Regions from separate parts of the Pseudoalteromonas sp. 1CM17D genome, predicted to be linked through region 1. Evidence: predicted binding sites of a transcription regulator. Region 1 holds the regulator's gene; each other region holds the start of a gene.

Region 1 (5,343 bases):
CAGCAGTGCTGTATCACAAGGTGCTGTTTTTGCTAGCATGCGTCTTACTTGAACAAATTGCCCACTATTAAGTGATTTAGTCACTTGTTTTAGTTGCTGTAGTGGATAGTCTTGTTCAAACGCTTCTGGCATTGGCATCCTAAATATTTTTGTGTAATGGAAAGGTGTTTAGTAAGTGGAGTTGCCCACTGTTATTTTCTTTATTTTTTGTGCTAAACCCAATGCTGGGACTAAATTAGTGTTTAAAATTAAGTAACCAAATTTAGCAGGGGCATGGCTTTATTATCCTAAATTAAAGCACTAAATTAGGCGAGTCGGAATACCCTAATTTACTAAATCTTTATAATTTGGCCAGATAAGTCTTTAACTTATAAGGCTATGGTGCTTTAAATTATTCTTGCTCGTTAAATCGTTGTGCAATTAATTGCCCAACCGCATGCAAAGCTTGCTCTGAATCAGGGCCTTCACAGACTACTTTAACTTCTTTACCTTTACTGCTTTCAAGTAGCATTAAAGCTAATACGCTGTCGCCTGCGGCTTCTTTATCATCTTGGTGTAAGGTGATTTTAGCATCAAACTGCACAGCTAATTGCGCAAGGACCGTTGCCGCTCTGGCGTGTAAGCCTAATTTATTTTTTATTAAAAATGTGTCTTCACAGCGCATAAATTACTATACCTAAACTGAACAGGTTATTATTTTAAGGTTACTTTTCTTGCTCACGATGACGAATTTTGACATTCGGATGCGTCATAGCAAAGCTCTCACCAATGGCTTGCGCTAAATAAACCGAGCGATGTTGACCACCAGTACAGCCAATTGCAATAGTGAGGTAACTACGGTTATTGCGCTCTAAGTGTGGCAGCCAAGTTTGTACAAAGGTTTGAATTTGCCAAGTGAATTTTTGCACTATGCTGTGATTTGCCAAAAAATCTTTTACTGGTTGATCAAGGCCCGTAAGCGGTTTGAGTTCAGGCTCCCAGTGGGGGTTTGGCAAAAAGCGAGCATCAAAAACATAATCAGCTTCTTTAGGTATGCCGTGTTTAAAGCCAAACGATTCAAATGTTACAATAAGTTGCTTATCTTTTTTACCCAGTATTTTTTCGCGAATTGACTCTGCTAATTGGTGCACACTTAAATCGGTGGTATCTAGCATAAAGTCAGCGCGTGTTACGAGTACATCAAGCAGTTCTTTTTCTTTTTTTATTGCTAAATCAAGCGGCAGTGAATCGATGGATAAAGGGTGTAATCTGCGTGTTTCTGAAAAACGTTTGATCAGTGTTTGATCATCACTATCTAAATAAAACAGTGTGGGTTTAGCAAAGTCAGGAAGGTACTCGAGAATATCGTTAAATTCATCTTGTTCTTTGGGGATATTACGAACATCTATACTAACGGCTATTTTGTCATAGTTATCTGAAACACTTCGCACTAAAGAGGGCAGTAAGTTGACCGGAATATTATCTACGCAATAATAGCCTAAATCTTCAACCACGCGTAAAGCAACCGACTTACCTGAACCAGAACGGCCGCTTATGATAATTAACTCCATTTATAGCCCTTAGTATTTACTACGATTGATCAACAATTACTTGATACAGCTCTGCATCGGTTTTAGCACTACGCAGCTGTTTACAAAATTCTTTGTTGCTCAGTTTATCAGCTATGGTTGCCAGAGTCTTTAGGTGCTGTTGGTTATCGCCATCTGGTACGATGAGTGCAACAAAAATATCAACAGGGCAGTTATCAATAGCATCAAAGTTAACAGGCGTGTCGCTAACAAGTACTAAAGCCAGCGGCTCTTCTACGCCACCCATTCTGCCATGAGGAATGGCGATACCCCGGCCAATGCCAGTACTGCCTAGCTTTTCTCTACTTGCCAGCGCATTAAGAATATCTTGTTGTGGTAAGTAGGGGAGCTTTTCATGAGCAAGCTCACTGATAAACTCTAAAATTCTTTTTTTACTACTAAAAAGGACCGCAGCTTTGCTGCAGTCCTGGCATACTAATGTACTTAATTTCATAATATTAGTGTCTAGCAAGCTTCTCTTTATGTTTTATGACTTGACGATCGAGCTTGTCAATCAACGAGTCTATAGCGGCATACATATCTTGGTGCTCTGTTGAGGCAAATAAATCTGCGCCACTTACATGAATAGTCGCTTCTGCTTTTTGGTTGAGTTTTTCTACATCGAGAATGACATGCACATTGCTAATATGATCTGAGTGCCTTTCTAGCTTTGCAAATTTATTATTTACATAGTCTCTAAGTGAATCAGTTACTTCTACGTGACGACCAGTTAGGTTTAGTTGCATAAGCATTTCCTCTTTGTTTTTTACGTCTTATATCAAACTCTTTCTCTGATTTGACGGTGGAATAGCTAGCGATTCACGGTATTTTGCTATTGTGCGTCTAGCTACTTTAATTCCTTGCTCTGCCAATATATCCGCAATTTTACTATCACTCAATGGTTTAGCTGAGTTTTCCGCGGCAATTAGCTTTTTAATTAGGGCACGTATTGCGGTTGATGAACACTCTCCGCCGTTTTCAGTGCTTACGTGGCTTGAGAAAAAATACTTAAGCTCAAAAATACCACGTGGCGTATGCATATATTTTTGCGTAGTAACACGCGAAATTGTCGATTCATGCATTTCTACCATTTCAGCAACATCGTTTAAAACCATTGGCTTCATGGCTTCTGGGCCATGTTCAAAAAATGCTTGTTGCTGTTTTACAATACAGTTTGTTACTTTGAGCAGCGTGTCGTTTCTGCTTTCAAGGCTTTTTATAAACCATTTAGCTTCTTGTAAGTGAGAGCGAATAAATTGGCTATCACCACTTGATTTTACGGTACGTGACATAGCCGCGTACTGACTATTTACGCGTATTTTTGGCATGCTATCTGGGTTTAGCTCTACCACCCAGCGGCCTTTTATTTTTTTAACCGACACATCTGGTATTACATACTCCGACTCTTCCCTTACTATGGTATCTGCAGGTTTTGGGTTGAGGGTATGTATTAGGGTCATGACCTCTTTAAGCTCGTCTTCTTTAAGCTTAGTCTTTTTCATTAATGTACGATAGTCGCGTGCCGCTAATAGATCAATGTGATCGGTTAAGATCATTTTAGTTTGTTCTATAAAAGGGGTGTCTTTATCAAACTGGTTTAGCTGAATACACAAGCACTCTTGTAAACTGCGCGCGGCTATACCTACAGGGTCAAATAACTGAATACGCTTTAAAACGGCTTCTATTTCATCAAGTTCAACTTCAACTTCGTCATCGTTTTCTTGGTTAAAGCTTTCTAAAATTTCTTCGCAACTTAGCGTTAAAATACCCGAGTCATCTACAGCTTCTACAATGGCAATAGCAATGGCTTCATCAGTGGGGCTAAAAGGAGTAAGCTGAAGCTGCCACATTAAATACTCATGTAGCGTTTCAGTAGAGGCACCTTGATAAATAGACTCATCTTCTGGCATTGGGCCTGAGGATGCCGCAGGGGCTGCGCTCATGTACTCATCCCAAGTTACATCCATTGCCATATCATCGCTAACGGTGTCTTTATTTAAAGCTTCGCCACTGTCTTGCTCGTACTCGCTGGTTGTATCGTCAGCCGATGCGCTTACGGTTACATCATCCGTATCTGCTTTTTGTTCATTTTTTCCAGCCGACTCTTCCGTGTAATCTTGCTCTTCTACTTCTAATAGCGGGTTGCTATCAAGTGCTTCTTGTATTTCTTGCTGGAGATCCAATGTACTGAGCTGCAGCAAGCGAATCGCTTGTTGCAATTGTGGAGTCATTGTAAGTTGCTGGCCCATGCGCAGCTGTAATGATTGCCTCATGTATCTCTAACAATCCTTTTATGTTGTTATAATTAATATTAGCAGATGCTTGTAGGTGTGGCTTAAATGTTACAGCCTAAATTGCTCGCCTAAATAAACATCGCGTACAGTTTTGTCATTTAATACGTGTTCTGGGGTGCCAGATGCAATTAGCTCCCCATGAGAAACAATGTAGGCTTTTTCACAAACATCAAGGGTTTCTCTTACATTGTGATCGGTAATTAATACGCCAATGCCACGGTTTTTAAGATGTTCTATTATTTTCTTTATATCTAACACTGAAATCGGATCAACACCAGCAAAAGGCTCATCCAATAAAATAAATTTAGGGTTTGCTGCCAGTGCTCTGGCAATTTCTACACGGCGGCGTTCACCACCAGAAAGCGCCATACCTTGGCTATCGCGAATATGCTGAATACTAAATTCATCAAGTAAGTTGTTAAGCGTTTCTTCTCGCGCGGCTTTATTGAGCTCTTTACGCGTTTCTAAAATAGCCATTAAGTTTTGATAAACTGTCAGCTTTCTAAATATTGATGACTCTTGCGGCAAATAGCCAATGCCTAAGCGGGCGCGGCTGTGCATAGGTAATAACGTAATGTCGTTATCATCAATAGAAATTTTACCTTTGTCGCTAGGTACTAATCCTACAATCATGTAAAAGGTGGTGGTTTTACCTGCGCCATTAGGGCCCAATAAGCCAACAATGCTGCCGGCTTCTACCTCAAGGCCTACATTTTTTACAACTTGGCGGCCTTTATAGCTTTTTGCTAATAGTTCTGCTTTTAAGGTGCTCATGGTTGACCTTCGTTACCTGTTTTTTCTTTAAGTTTTGCTTCAACAGGCACTAAAATTGTGTGGACACGATCCGTGGAGTTTTCGTCTTTTTCTGCGCTAATAAGCTGCTGCTGCATATCGTAGGTAATACTTTTAGCATTAATTTTTTGACCGGCTTGTGCGACTTCAGCATCGCCAACAAGCGTTAAAAAGCGCTTTGCTACGTCGTAACGTACTTCGTTTGCACTGGCGCTCATTACGGTACCATCGTCTTGTTTTTCTTCGAAGTAGGCTGGGCTGCCAGTGGCAATAAGGAGTTGTTTGTTATCCCCTAAGTCTTCACGTTTATGTACTTCAAGTCGGTCGGCTGTAATTTTGCGATTACCATGCACAATTTCGACGTTCTTTTCAAAAATACCTACGTTTTCTTTAAGTTGGCCTTCTTGACGGTCTGCACTAATAGAAATTTGATTTGCTGGCGGTTGAGCAGCAGGCTCAGCAGCAGAGGCGCTAAATGCAAGCATTAGCGATGGGATAATAAGTATTTTAGTGAGTTTATTGGTCATAATATATTGTTCGCGTATGGTTAATTAGTTTTATTACTTCGGTTTTTAAATCGGCTTCAAGGCCTTTACCGACAATTTTTAAATTAGGCCCAGTGACAACCACTGGCTGCTCAGAGCGCATTGTTTGCGCTTTAATGTCGACTTCGATGTTATCGGCATTGA
Region 2 (5,343 bases), on a different contig from region 1:
CGTTCTGCGCTTTTTTATACCTATTCACTCTGATATTCCGGCAACTCACAACTTAAGCGATAAAACCTTTTTGGAACTTCAACCTTTAGTTCAAAAAAGGACTTTAGGTTATCTACATTTGTTACGTTCACATCTGCCAATACAGTTGATTGCGATGGCCCCAAGTAAACAACAGGCACTTCTGCTCGAATATTGGCGCATTCGTTTTTATTATTGAAGTCTAACATATGAGCCAATTTATAAATCTTCGATGGTAAAACCTTCTCGCCAAGGTCATTTTTCGACCACCCTAAAAAAATTACCAACAAGATAGTTGCCAATATAGGAAATACAAATGAATGAACAGGTGGCAATTCATAGTTTCTGCCATCACTTAGTTTAGACTTAAGATAGCCTATGGCATCAAGAGCAAAAAATACCGCAACGATTCCAACAAAGGCTAGAAAAGGGAGTACGTAGTGAAAGAAAAACAAACCAGATGTAAAAGTTAATGTAAATGGAAAAGCTGATGCATCAACGCCAAATACAGAATTTATAGCGCCAGCTGCTTTTCCTGTAGAAAAGACAATCAAGCCTGAAATGGCAATTGATACAACCAGCTTTGTAAATCCAAATTGCCATAGATTTCGAAAAATTGAGAACCTTTCAATTGATACCCCAATATACAATGTTGCTAGAGCAATCCCCAAAATTTTTATGGAAAAGCTATTTTGTTGTAACCAATTAAAATCATGGCTTTCATTCGAGCCGTTAATAATCAGTACGAGTGCAACAAATGCTAAGAAGCCAAGCGACCAGCTAATATTGAAATCTTTTTGCTCTGACTTATCTTTTCGTTTCTGATCATCTTTTCTCAACCGTTCAAGAATTTCATAAACGTATGTTTTTAATGTACGAACACTACCATTTGATTTTTCATTTTCGGAAATCTCTTCATAAAGCGCAGCTAGATATTCGTCTTTGTTTGATGGTTTTTTAAATTTAAATTCTAAATCTTTATTTTTGTGCACTTATGGTTCCTTTTGAAGTTCTCTCATACTCAACACCTTCAATGAGCTTTTGGGTTTTAAAAAGCTCATTAGAAAATAGTATTCATCATTCGCTTCCTATTGCTTAGAGCGATCAATATTATAGCATTTACTTGGTGAAGGAATGATTTACCTGAATATTGACTACAATCAGGCAGAAGCAAAATACCTAATCATATAACAACAAACTTTTCTAATTAGAAACGAAACTCCGTAGAAGGAAAAGGTAAGGCAATAATCATATTAAACATATAGAGATGTTTTCCGCTATACTAAAAGTAGCACAGAGGTAGCACAGGGTGATTTCGGTTAGTAGGTATTTACTTGGAAAGCTTTGAAAAGTGGTGGCCCCTCCCAGACTCGAACTGGGGACCTAACGATTATGAGTCGTGTGCTCTAACCAACTGAGCTAAGGGGCCAACTTTGTATAACTACGAGGTAGTTAATTTTTGAAGCGTTTAGCCACTGAGCGACTAAAGCGGGTTGCAGTATAAAAAGTTTTTTAAGGCTTGTCACTAGCAAAAACCTTTATTTTAACAATCAGTAAGCTGACTGCTTAAATAGTAATCTTTTTGCATGCGGATAGGCAGGAAATAACAGAAAAATAAACACAGAAGTATGTAAGCCGCTTTTTTACAATTTTAATAACTATAAAAAAGTGGCCGGCTCACATTGAACACACCACACATTATTTTTTAGCAATAATGTAGATAGCGTGAATTAAACCAGGGAAGTAACCCAGTAAAGTTAGTAAAATATTTAGCCAAAAGTGCATACCTAAACCAACTTGTAAAAATACACCCAGTGGCGGTAATAAAATCGACAGTATTATACGAATGATATCCATGATATAGCTCCTTTAAAAATGACAAGCAAAAAGCCCAGCTAAGCTGGGCTTTTTAGTATAGTGTATTATTCAGCAACAATAGTTAGTTCATCTACTACGTCACGAACATCTTCAGCATTTTTAGCAATTTTTACTGCTAACTGCTTTTCAGCTTCTGTTTCAACAGAACCTTTAAGTTTTACTATACCGTTGTCGGTATCAACGTCGATATCTGTACCGTCAACTTCTGAGTCAAATAAGAAACGTGTAGTAATTACTGTGGTGATTTTAGCGTCAGTTAAGTCGTTATCGTCATCATCCATAGTGTCACGATCTTTGTCGTCCATATCCATGTTTTTCACAACAGTTAGGTTGTTTTCTACATCAGATACGCCATCTAGGCTAATTACAAGTTCTTCAGCTAGCTCTTTATCAAGGTCGCTGTTTACTTTACCTGTAAGTACTACCTTGCCATTTTTTACATCAGTGTTAATGTCAAAGTTGTTTAGATTAGTGTTCATAAGAAGCACTGTTTCTGCCTTACCATCAATCCAAGCATCTTTACTTTCATTTTCCCAAGTGCCCGCTTGAGCACCCATAGCTGTAGTACCTAGAACTAAAGCCGCAATCATAGATTTGTTGAATGTTTTCATAATCTTTCTCCTTTTGATTAAAGACACTCTTATATATGCGAGCTTTAGGCCAACTTTATTAACACTTTAAATTCATGGAGTTAGCTATTTTATTAGGTATAAATAAAAACACCTCCGAGTAAACATTTACAGGCTATTAGGTAAAACTTTCTTAAGTGGTGAAAATAACGATTATATTGCTGTTTTGGTTAATCTATCGTTAATATAATAAATTAAGCGACGCTACTAAAACAATAAATCATTGATATATAAATAGTTAAATTTTGGTACACCACTTGCTATGTACAGTGGTAACTCATATAAAAAGGATTATTCCCATGTCTGTAAAAATTGAAGACCGCCCAATAGAGCAAGTTCGCGAACAAGTGATAGATCAACTTATTTATAACTACAGCCATGGCGTTATTTCAGCTGAAGCCTTTGAAAGGCGCTTAGACAGTGCAATGGAAGCAACCGAAAATACCGCATTACTTAATTTAGTAGAGGATTTAACCCTTACTACAGATACCCAGTACAGTGCTCAAAAGCAAACTCAATTTGCCCCTAACTACAGCGCCCAACAAGCGGATGAAGAAAACTTAACACTGCGAAGTATTTTAGGCTCAAGTGAGCGTAGCGGCCAATGGGTGGTACCTAAAAATATTTACATTCAAAACTATATGGGGTCGATTGTTTTAGATTTTACTGATGCCATTTTTGCCCACCAACATGTTACCGTGCATATAAATTGTATTTTTGGCAGCGAAGAAATTTACGTACCAGAGCATGTTAATGTAGTTTCTAAAATGTTTTGTATATTAGGCAGTTTTGAAAACAAAACGGTGTCGCTTAATAAGCGCCAAGGCCCCACAATTAACCTAGAAGGTAAAACAGTTTTAGGTTCGGTGGAGGTAAAAGTTAAACGCACCATTAAAGAAAAGTTTGTGAGTTTTGCTAATGATTTAAAGGCCCAGCTTGGGGTGAGTAATAAATAATACGGGTAAAAACACAATGGGTAGAAAAGCCATATTATGCGCTTTTCTACACCGTTAGTTACTGCCTATTTTATAAGTCGTTATTACGCTCGCTTGGAATGTCACTCATATACTGCACAAACTCAACCTCGAACCCGGCTGGGTCTAAGTAATATACGTTTTTTCTAAATGGGTTTTCTGCGCCCTCTTTATCAATGCTAAATCCGGCGTGTTTTAAGCGCTGTGTAACAGCGTCTAGGTTGTTTGTAACGTAGGCGAAGTGAGCCAGCCCGACTTGATGCCCTGCCAAATCTCTGTTTTTATGCTCGCCATTATCGCTTATAGCAATGTAATGGTTATCGTCGCCAAAATGTACCCAGCGCTTAGGTTTGCCATACCAGGTGTTATGCCCTTCACTTCTAATTGACCAATAAGGAAAGGCTGCTTGGTAAAATTTAAGCATGGCATTTATATCGTTTACTACTAAATGTACGTGTTCTAATTTCATTATTATTTACCCTAGTTGATTGCTTAAACACAAGATAAAACCTCAAGCTAACTTTAGGTAAAGCACTTTTTTTAGTTTTTAATAATATTGGCGAGTACTGCCCTTTTAAGATTAATTTTTACATCTATACGTTGGCTAGCAGGACGCGAAAGCTTTGCATCATGGCTGTGATTAAGTTGCCCTTCGGTTGAACAAATTTCAATCCATACACGCCAACATGTCTTAGATACGAATAAATTTACATGCATTTCAAGGCCGTACAAAAAACGCACAAAAGTATTTAGGGTTTATTGTTTACTTTATGGCAAAAGTCGCTAAAATACGCCGGCTTAAATATATAAACGTTCTTTTACAACCCAAAGGTAATACCATGCATCCAATGTTAAACATTGCGGTTCGCGCTGCGCGCAACGCAGGCAAAATTTTACTTCGCGCAAGTGAAGATTTATCAAAAGTTGAAATTCAACAAAAAGGCACTAACGACTTAGTGACTAACATTGATAAAGAAGCCGAAGCCGTAATTCGTGATACAATTTTAAAATCTTACCCTGATCACTGCATTGTTGGTGAAGAACTAGGTGAGCACAAAGGCAAAGATGCAGATTACCAATGGATTGTTGACCCGCTTGATGGCACAACTAACTTCATCAAGGGTATCCCTCATTTCGCGGTTTCTATCGCACTTAAAGTAAAAGGTCGTTTAGACCAAGCTGTAATTTACGATCCAGTTCGTGGCGAGCTTTTCACTGCATCTCGTGGTCAAGGCGCACAGCTAAACAGCAAGCGTTTACGCGTTACTAAAACCGTAGAATTAGCTGGTTCAATCTTAGCAACAGGCTTCCCTTTCAAACAAAAACACCACTTAGATGCATACACAGACGCGTTTAAAGCATTGTTTACACAAACTGCTGATATTCGTCGTGCAGGTTCTGCAGCGCTAGATATGGCATATGTAGCGGCGGGCCGTGTTGATGGCTTTTTTGAAATTGGTTTAAAACCGTGGGACACAGCAGCAGGCGAGTTACTTGTAAAAGAAGCTGGCGGCATGGTTGTTGATTTTGCAGGTGGCGTTAACTATAACAATAGCGGTAACATTATTTGTGGTGCACCTAAGCTTACTCAAGCAATTATTCGTGAAATTCGCCCAGTATTACCTGAAGCGTTACTTCGTTAATAAAGTGCATGTAACCCTATTATAAAAAAGGAGCCTATGGCTCCTTTTTTGTTTTAAAAGTAAGGGTTATCGAGCTTTAGCTCCGTGGTATAACCTTTTGTAAAAGGGAGAGAGTTTATGTCTTTTGCAAAATACTCATCAAATAACGCATCAAACTCTCCGCTGTTTTGCATGTTTTGCAACCCAAGCTCTATGGCTTGC
Region 3 (5,343 bases), on a different contig from region 1:
ATTTATGTTTATTATTATTGCTTATTACAGCGCAGAGCTGGTTTGGCGAGAACGCCACAGTGGTATGGGCGATATTGTTGACAGCTACCCGGTGCATAACAGTGTGTTTTGGGTATCTAAAATTATTGCGCTAATCACTGCGGTTTGTGGCCTTTATTTAGTAGGTATGATGTTTACCATTGCGGTGCAACTATTTAAGGGGCAATTTAACTTAGAGCTTGGCCAGTACTTATTTAGGTTGGGTTACATTACATTATTGCCTTTAATTATGATGGCTATTTTGGCGTTCTTTTTACAAATAATTAGCCCTAACAAATACATAGGTATGGGTTTATTTATTCTGTATTACATTGCTCAAATGGTAATGGGTGCTTACGGGTTTGAGCATCATATGTATCATTTTTCACAAAGCAGCAGCGTACCGTATTCAGACATAAACGGTTACGGGCATTTTTTACAAGGCGCGCATTGGTATACCCTATATTGGGGCGCATTGAGTGTGTTTTTAGCTATTGTAGGGTTTGCTTTATGGCATCGTGGTCCATCGCAAACATTGCGTACGCGTTTATCTTTAGTGCGTTACAACATGTCTTTAAAAGGCCAGATTGCAGCCGTTATAAGTTTATTGGTATTTGTGGGCGCGGGTTATAACATTTATTACAACACCCGTGTAATCAATGAGTTTGTAACAAGTGATGATAACGAAGCGCTACGAGTAAGGTATGAGCAAGAGTTCTCACAATACAAAGACTTGCCACTGCCTATAATAACTGATGTTGATTTACACATTGATATTTATCCTAAAAAACGTGCTTTAAATGCCGTGGCTAAAATTAAGTTTACCAATACCGCAAACGAGCCAATAACCCGTGTGTTAATTAACGAGCCTAGCCAATCTAAAAGCTGGGATGTAAAAATGGCGGGTGGAAAAATAGTTGAGCGTTTAACCGATTTTGGCATGGTATGGTTTGAGTTTGAACAACCGCTAATGCCTAATGAAGTACGCGAAGGTGAGCTTTCAGTTTCTCGTGAACACGACGGTTTTGTTGATAGAGGATCTGATACTCAACTCGTGCATAACGGTACATTTGTAAATAATAGAGAATTATTACCAAATTTTGGTTATCAAAAGTATTTTCAAATTGCGGATAAGTATGAGCGCCGTAAGCACGATTTACCCGAGCTTGAACGTGCACATAAACTAGAAGACAGCCGCTATTATACGCAAAATGAGTTTGGACCTGCTAATGGCTTTATAAACTACGAGGCAACAGTAACCACCGATGAGTCACAATTTACTATTACACCCGGTTATTTAAAAAGTGAAAGTGTAAAAGACGGACGACGTACTTTTGTTTATAAAATGGATGCCCCTATTTTAAACTTTTATTCTGTTCTTTCGGCGGAGCTTGAAAGCAAAAAGGTTGAACATAACGGTGTAAATATTGAGGTGTACTACCACAAAGATCATGCATGGAATGTTGACCGTATGATTGAGTCGGTACAAGACTCAATAGATTACTACACGCAAGCCTTTGGGCCATATCAGCATAAGCAGTTACGTATTATCGAATTTCCTAAGTATCGCTCGTTTGCGCAAAGTTTTGCCAATACGGTACCTTACTCAGAAAGTATTGGCTTTATTACAGACTTAAGAGATGAGAGTAAAGTTGACCTACCTTACTATGTAACCGCACATGAAGTTGCACACCAATGGTGGGGGCATCAAGTATCGGGGGCTAATGTAGAGGGCAGTGCCGTTATTTCTGAATCGCTCTCCCAATACAGTGCGCTTATGGTGCTAAAAAAACGCTTTGGCGCCGAGAAGCTTCGTAAGTTCTTAAAGTACGAGTTAGATAGATACTTAATGGGCCGCACAGGCGAAGCCTTTGAAGAAATGCCGCTGTATAAAACGCAGTCTCAACAATATCTTCATTACAATAAAGGCTCGGTTGCGATGATGGCTTTGTATGACCGATTAGGTGAAGAACGCTTAAATGCCGCACTTAAAGCATTTTTGAATGAGTTTAAATACCAAGCAACGCCATACCCAACCACACTTGATTTACTTAGTTATTTAAAGCGAGATGCAACACAAGCTGAACAACGTTTTATTGATGATCAGTTTAAATATATAACGCTTTATGAGCTTGAAATGAAAGAAGTGTCGGTTACAGATGATGCTGATAGCGAAGGTTTTTATACAGTAACACTGAGCGTTGAAGCAACTAAGCAGCATGCCGATGGACAAGGTGAAGAAACCGAGCAGCCGCTCGATGAGCTAATTGATATTGCATTATTTAGCGATGATCCTGAAAACCTACTCGCTGAAGACTTTGTGATTTACTCGCAAAAGCATCAAATAGTGTCTGGTACTAATACTATTGAGCTAAAAGTAAAAGAAAAGCCAGTGTACGCGGGGGTAGACCCGTACATTAAGCTTGTAGATAAAGACAGTAAAAATAACCTAGCTAAGTTTTAACGATTAACGATTAGCAATTAACGGAAAGGCCGCATTTAATGCGGCCTTTTTTGTTTTAGCGAATTGCTAATAGCAATGCGGATTAAAGCTTAATAAAGCGAATTAGCATATTGGTAAAAAGAGGTAATAGCAGCGAGGAGCTCGGCGATTAACCGAAGTGGGTTTTATAGTAAGGTGCTTTAGTCGCTAAAATTAAAAGGCGCTGTGAGTATTTAGGTGCCCTAAACGAGAAAAGGGCCAAAAGGCCCTTAGTGTTGCAGCAAGTAACACATTTTGTTTTAAAGCGTAAAGTCTACAGCGTAGCCTACGTAAACTTTAACATCTGACTCATCCATGTCGGTGTCAGATACGCCAAAAGTAAAACCATCTTTTGATACAGAGATACCGTAATCAATAATATTATCATCACCTATAAAGTCGCCAGAGTAGTGACCTAAGTGCAGCGCAACCTCAGTACCATTGCTGCCAACAGCAAAGCTGTAATCGGCATTTAGGTATAATGAATCGCCAAAGTCGGTGCCATCGCCATCTGCCGCTGAAGTGGCAAGGATTGCAGCGCCAAAGGTGAAACCTTCTGCGCTGATGCTACCGTAAATTTCAGAGAAATCAGCATCTGCCTCAGAAGCTGCATCTGGGTAAGCGTAATAAATGTAACCTACATCGTAGCTAAATGTGTCGTTAATATCGCCACCAAAACCCGCGTAAACATCAAGCTCATAAGTCATTTCATCGGCCCATGAAGCATTTGATGCCCAGGTACCTACATAAAAGCCTGACTCGTCAGCGTAATCAATACCGCCAGAAATAGCAGCATCGCCCCCAGTTTGCTCTTGACCACGCCATAAGTAGTTAGACGTAGCCGCTGCGTTTGCTGTTACTTCTGCATGTACGGCTGTTGATGTTAAAGATGTAGCACCTAATAAAGCTATTGCGCTAATTGCGATGGTTTTTTTTAGTTTTAGCATGTCCATTTCCCGTTATATGATTTTTATCGCCTAGGTTTTTATTCTCTTATTGGCAACCCTTTGACTGGCGGTGTTTTATTGTTTAACTGGGAATGCAATTGCACTGTATGTGCCAGCTTAAAATAATTTCTATAAAACTGTTTTTTTACTTTTATAAAACAATATGTTGAGGAGTTCTAGAAGAGGGGATGATTGAGGGAGTTAATTAAAAAACGCACACTGCTGGTGCATAAATTAACCTAACTGCACCAGAAAAATACAGTTAGGTTAGGTAAATTTAGCCAAATATAGTGCGCATAAGACTAATTGTTTCGTTTACTCCGCGGCCTTTTTGTACTTCGCTAATAATAGAGTCGCGTTTGCTACGAATATGCTCGGGAATGTCATCGGCTCCAAGTGCACGGTCTACAAGTATTTCGGCTGACTCTTTACCTCTGCGCTGTGGTTTTCCCGCACTTGTTGTGCTGCGTTTAGGTTTATTTAATAGCTTAATATAATTTGAGTTGTCGGCCGTGCTGGCATCTGCATAGTAAAAAAAGCACGGTAATAATGCTTTTATACTAACTAGTTGCTCTTCTAGTTCATTGCTGCCATTAGCCATTTTAAACCACGACATAGCATGAATGCTTTGTACTATATCTTGCCAGTAGCGCTCAAAGTCGCGATTGTTTAATTTTGTAATACCTAAAGCTGCGCATAATGCATCAAGACGGCTATTACTAATTGGCGTAAATACATCTGGGCGGCGCATTGCTAATAAACGTGTAGCAGGAGCAAGGGTTGGTTTTTCATCGCTACCGTTAAAGGCAAGTAAATAAGCAACAACAAACTGTTGGTAATCAGCTTCGCTCACATCACCTTCAAGCGGGATGTTAGCAAGTGCATCGTCAAACGCGCCAGGCAAGTCGGCTAGCATTTGATGAAAACCCTTTGCACTTTTTGTTGATGCGAACCATTCAACATCAAAGTTATAGGTGCTTGGGTCGAGCGTGGCAGTGTGTTTACCACTAAATGCCAGTAAATCCTCTGGGATCATATCTTTTAGTGCTTGCTCACGAATGCTGTGCAAATACGTGGTAAGGCGAAGCTGTTCGTCCAGTGCAATAAGTTTTTTATGTTGCTCTACAAACATACTAATAACAGGCCAAGGTGCTACACGTAGTGTTTTAAGCTGTAAAAAGCTAATTGCTGAGGTTAGCTGGTCGTGCAGCTTTTTTAAAACTGGCAGTTGTTGTGGCTCTAGTAAATCGTAATTTATACGGTCTTTACTTGCACTTAGTAGCTCGTAACACCAGCCTAAAAAATCCTCTGGGTGGTTTTCTACTTTCACGGCCATTAGGTTTAGGCTTAGTTCTGAAGCTTGCTTCAAGATGTTTTGGTAAATTTGACTTTCTTGTTCGCCTAGCGCCATTTTTGACGGTGAAATTAGCAGTTTTTTCATGCCTTGTAGAGTCTCCGAGTAGATACATTTTTTAGCTGCTTTATTTTAGCGCAAATACGCCAATAGCAACAGGGCCGTGCATCATACCTAACAATTCAAGGGATGCAATGTTGTAGGGTTTAATACTTGGTTAGATTTAAACTTGATGAACTTTACTTTTAGTCACCAATTTCGCAACGTTTACTTTTAAGCATAAATTCATTTCAAATTAAATAAATTACAATAAAGTGCTTTTTTGTCACAACGACAATGATTTTAAAGCTAACACTCGCTATGATAAGAACATTATTTGCACGTTTGAAAGGATGATCATGAAGACCTTACTCAAAATTGTTGGTGTAATACTCTTACTTTGTATTGCGTTAATTATTGCCGCTCCGTTTTTAATCCCAACCGATACTATTTTTAATAAAGTATCTGAGCAGGTTGAAAAAACAACAGGGCGCACACTTACT

Evidence for each region. The regulator sigma-54, encoded in region 1, starts transcription at its own class of promoters, with help from an activator protein. The targets are predictions, from matches to a motif close to GTTGGCACGNNNNTNGNNT.
Region 2: the regulator sigma-54 is predicted to act here: its motif matches at 2,770-2,788, upstream of MSC25_RS16420 (LiaF domain-containing protein).
Region 3: the regulator sigma-54 is predicted to act here: its motif matches at 3,546-3,564, upstream of MSC25_RS12925 (TorF family putative porin).

What each region holds. Positions count from the first base shown of each region.
Region 1 covers NZ_JALNTP010000008.1:47,164-52,506, forward strand. Annotated here, with positions in the region: gene mgtE (magnesium transporter) at 1-132, opposite strand, end outside; gene MSC25_RS14195 (HPr family phosphocarrier protein) at 392-664, opposite strand; gene rapZ (RNase adapter RapZ) at 705-1,550, opposite strand; gene MSC25_RS14205 (PTS sugar transporter subunit IIA) at 1,570-2,022, opposite strand; gene hpf (ribosome hibernation promoting factor) at 2,027-2,314, opposite strand; gene MSC25_RS14215 (RNA polymerase factor sigma-54) at 2,342-3,841, opposite strand; gene lptB (LPS export ABC transporter ATP-binding protein) at 3,911-4,636, opposite strand; gene lptA (lipopolysaccharide transport periplasmic protein LptA) at 4,633-5,181, opposite strand; gene lptC (LPS export ABC transporter periplasmic protein LptC) at 5,171-5,343, opposite strand, start outside.
Region 2 covers NZ_JALNTP010000010.1:84,674-90,016, reverse strand. Annotated here, with positions in the region: gene MSC25_RS16440 (hypothetical protein) at 21-1,010, opposite strand; tRNA gene MSC25_RS16435 (tRNA-Ile) at 1,371-1,447, opposite strand; gene MSC25_RS16430 (YqaE/Pmp3 family membrane protein) at 1,717-1,875, opposite strand; gene MSC25_RS16425 (BON domain-containing protein) at 1,941-2,507, opposite strand; gene MSC25_RS16420 (LiaF domain-containing protein) at 2,825-3,481, shown strand; gene MSC25_RS16415 (VOC family protein) at 3,552-3,968, opposite strand; gene MSC25_RS16410 (hypothetical protein) at 4,040-4,216, opposite strand; gene suhB (inositol-1-monophosphatase) at 4,339-5,142, shown strand; gene MSC25_RS16400 (transporter substrate-binding domain-containing protein) at 5,196-5,343, opposite strand, start outside.
Region 3 covers NZ_JALNTP010000007.1:10,995-16,337, reverse strand. Annotated here, with positions in the region: gene MSC25_RS12930 (M1 family aminopeptidase) at 1-2,482, shown strand, start outside; gene MSC25_RS12925 (TorF family putative porin) at 2,761-3,447, opposite strand; gene MSC25_RS12920 (hypothetical protein) at 3,725-4,888, opposite strand; gene MSC25_RS12915 (AsmA family protein) at 5,200-5,343, shown strand, end outside.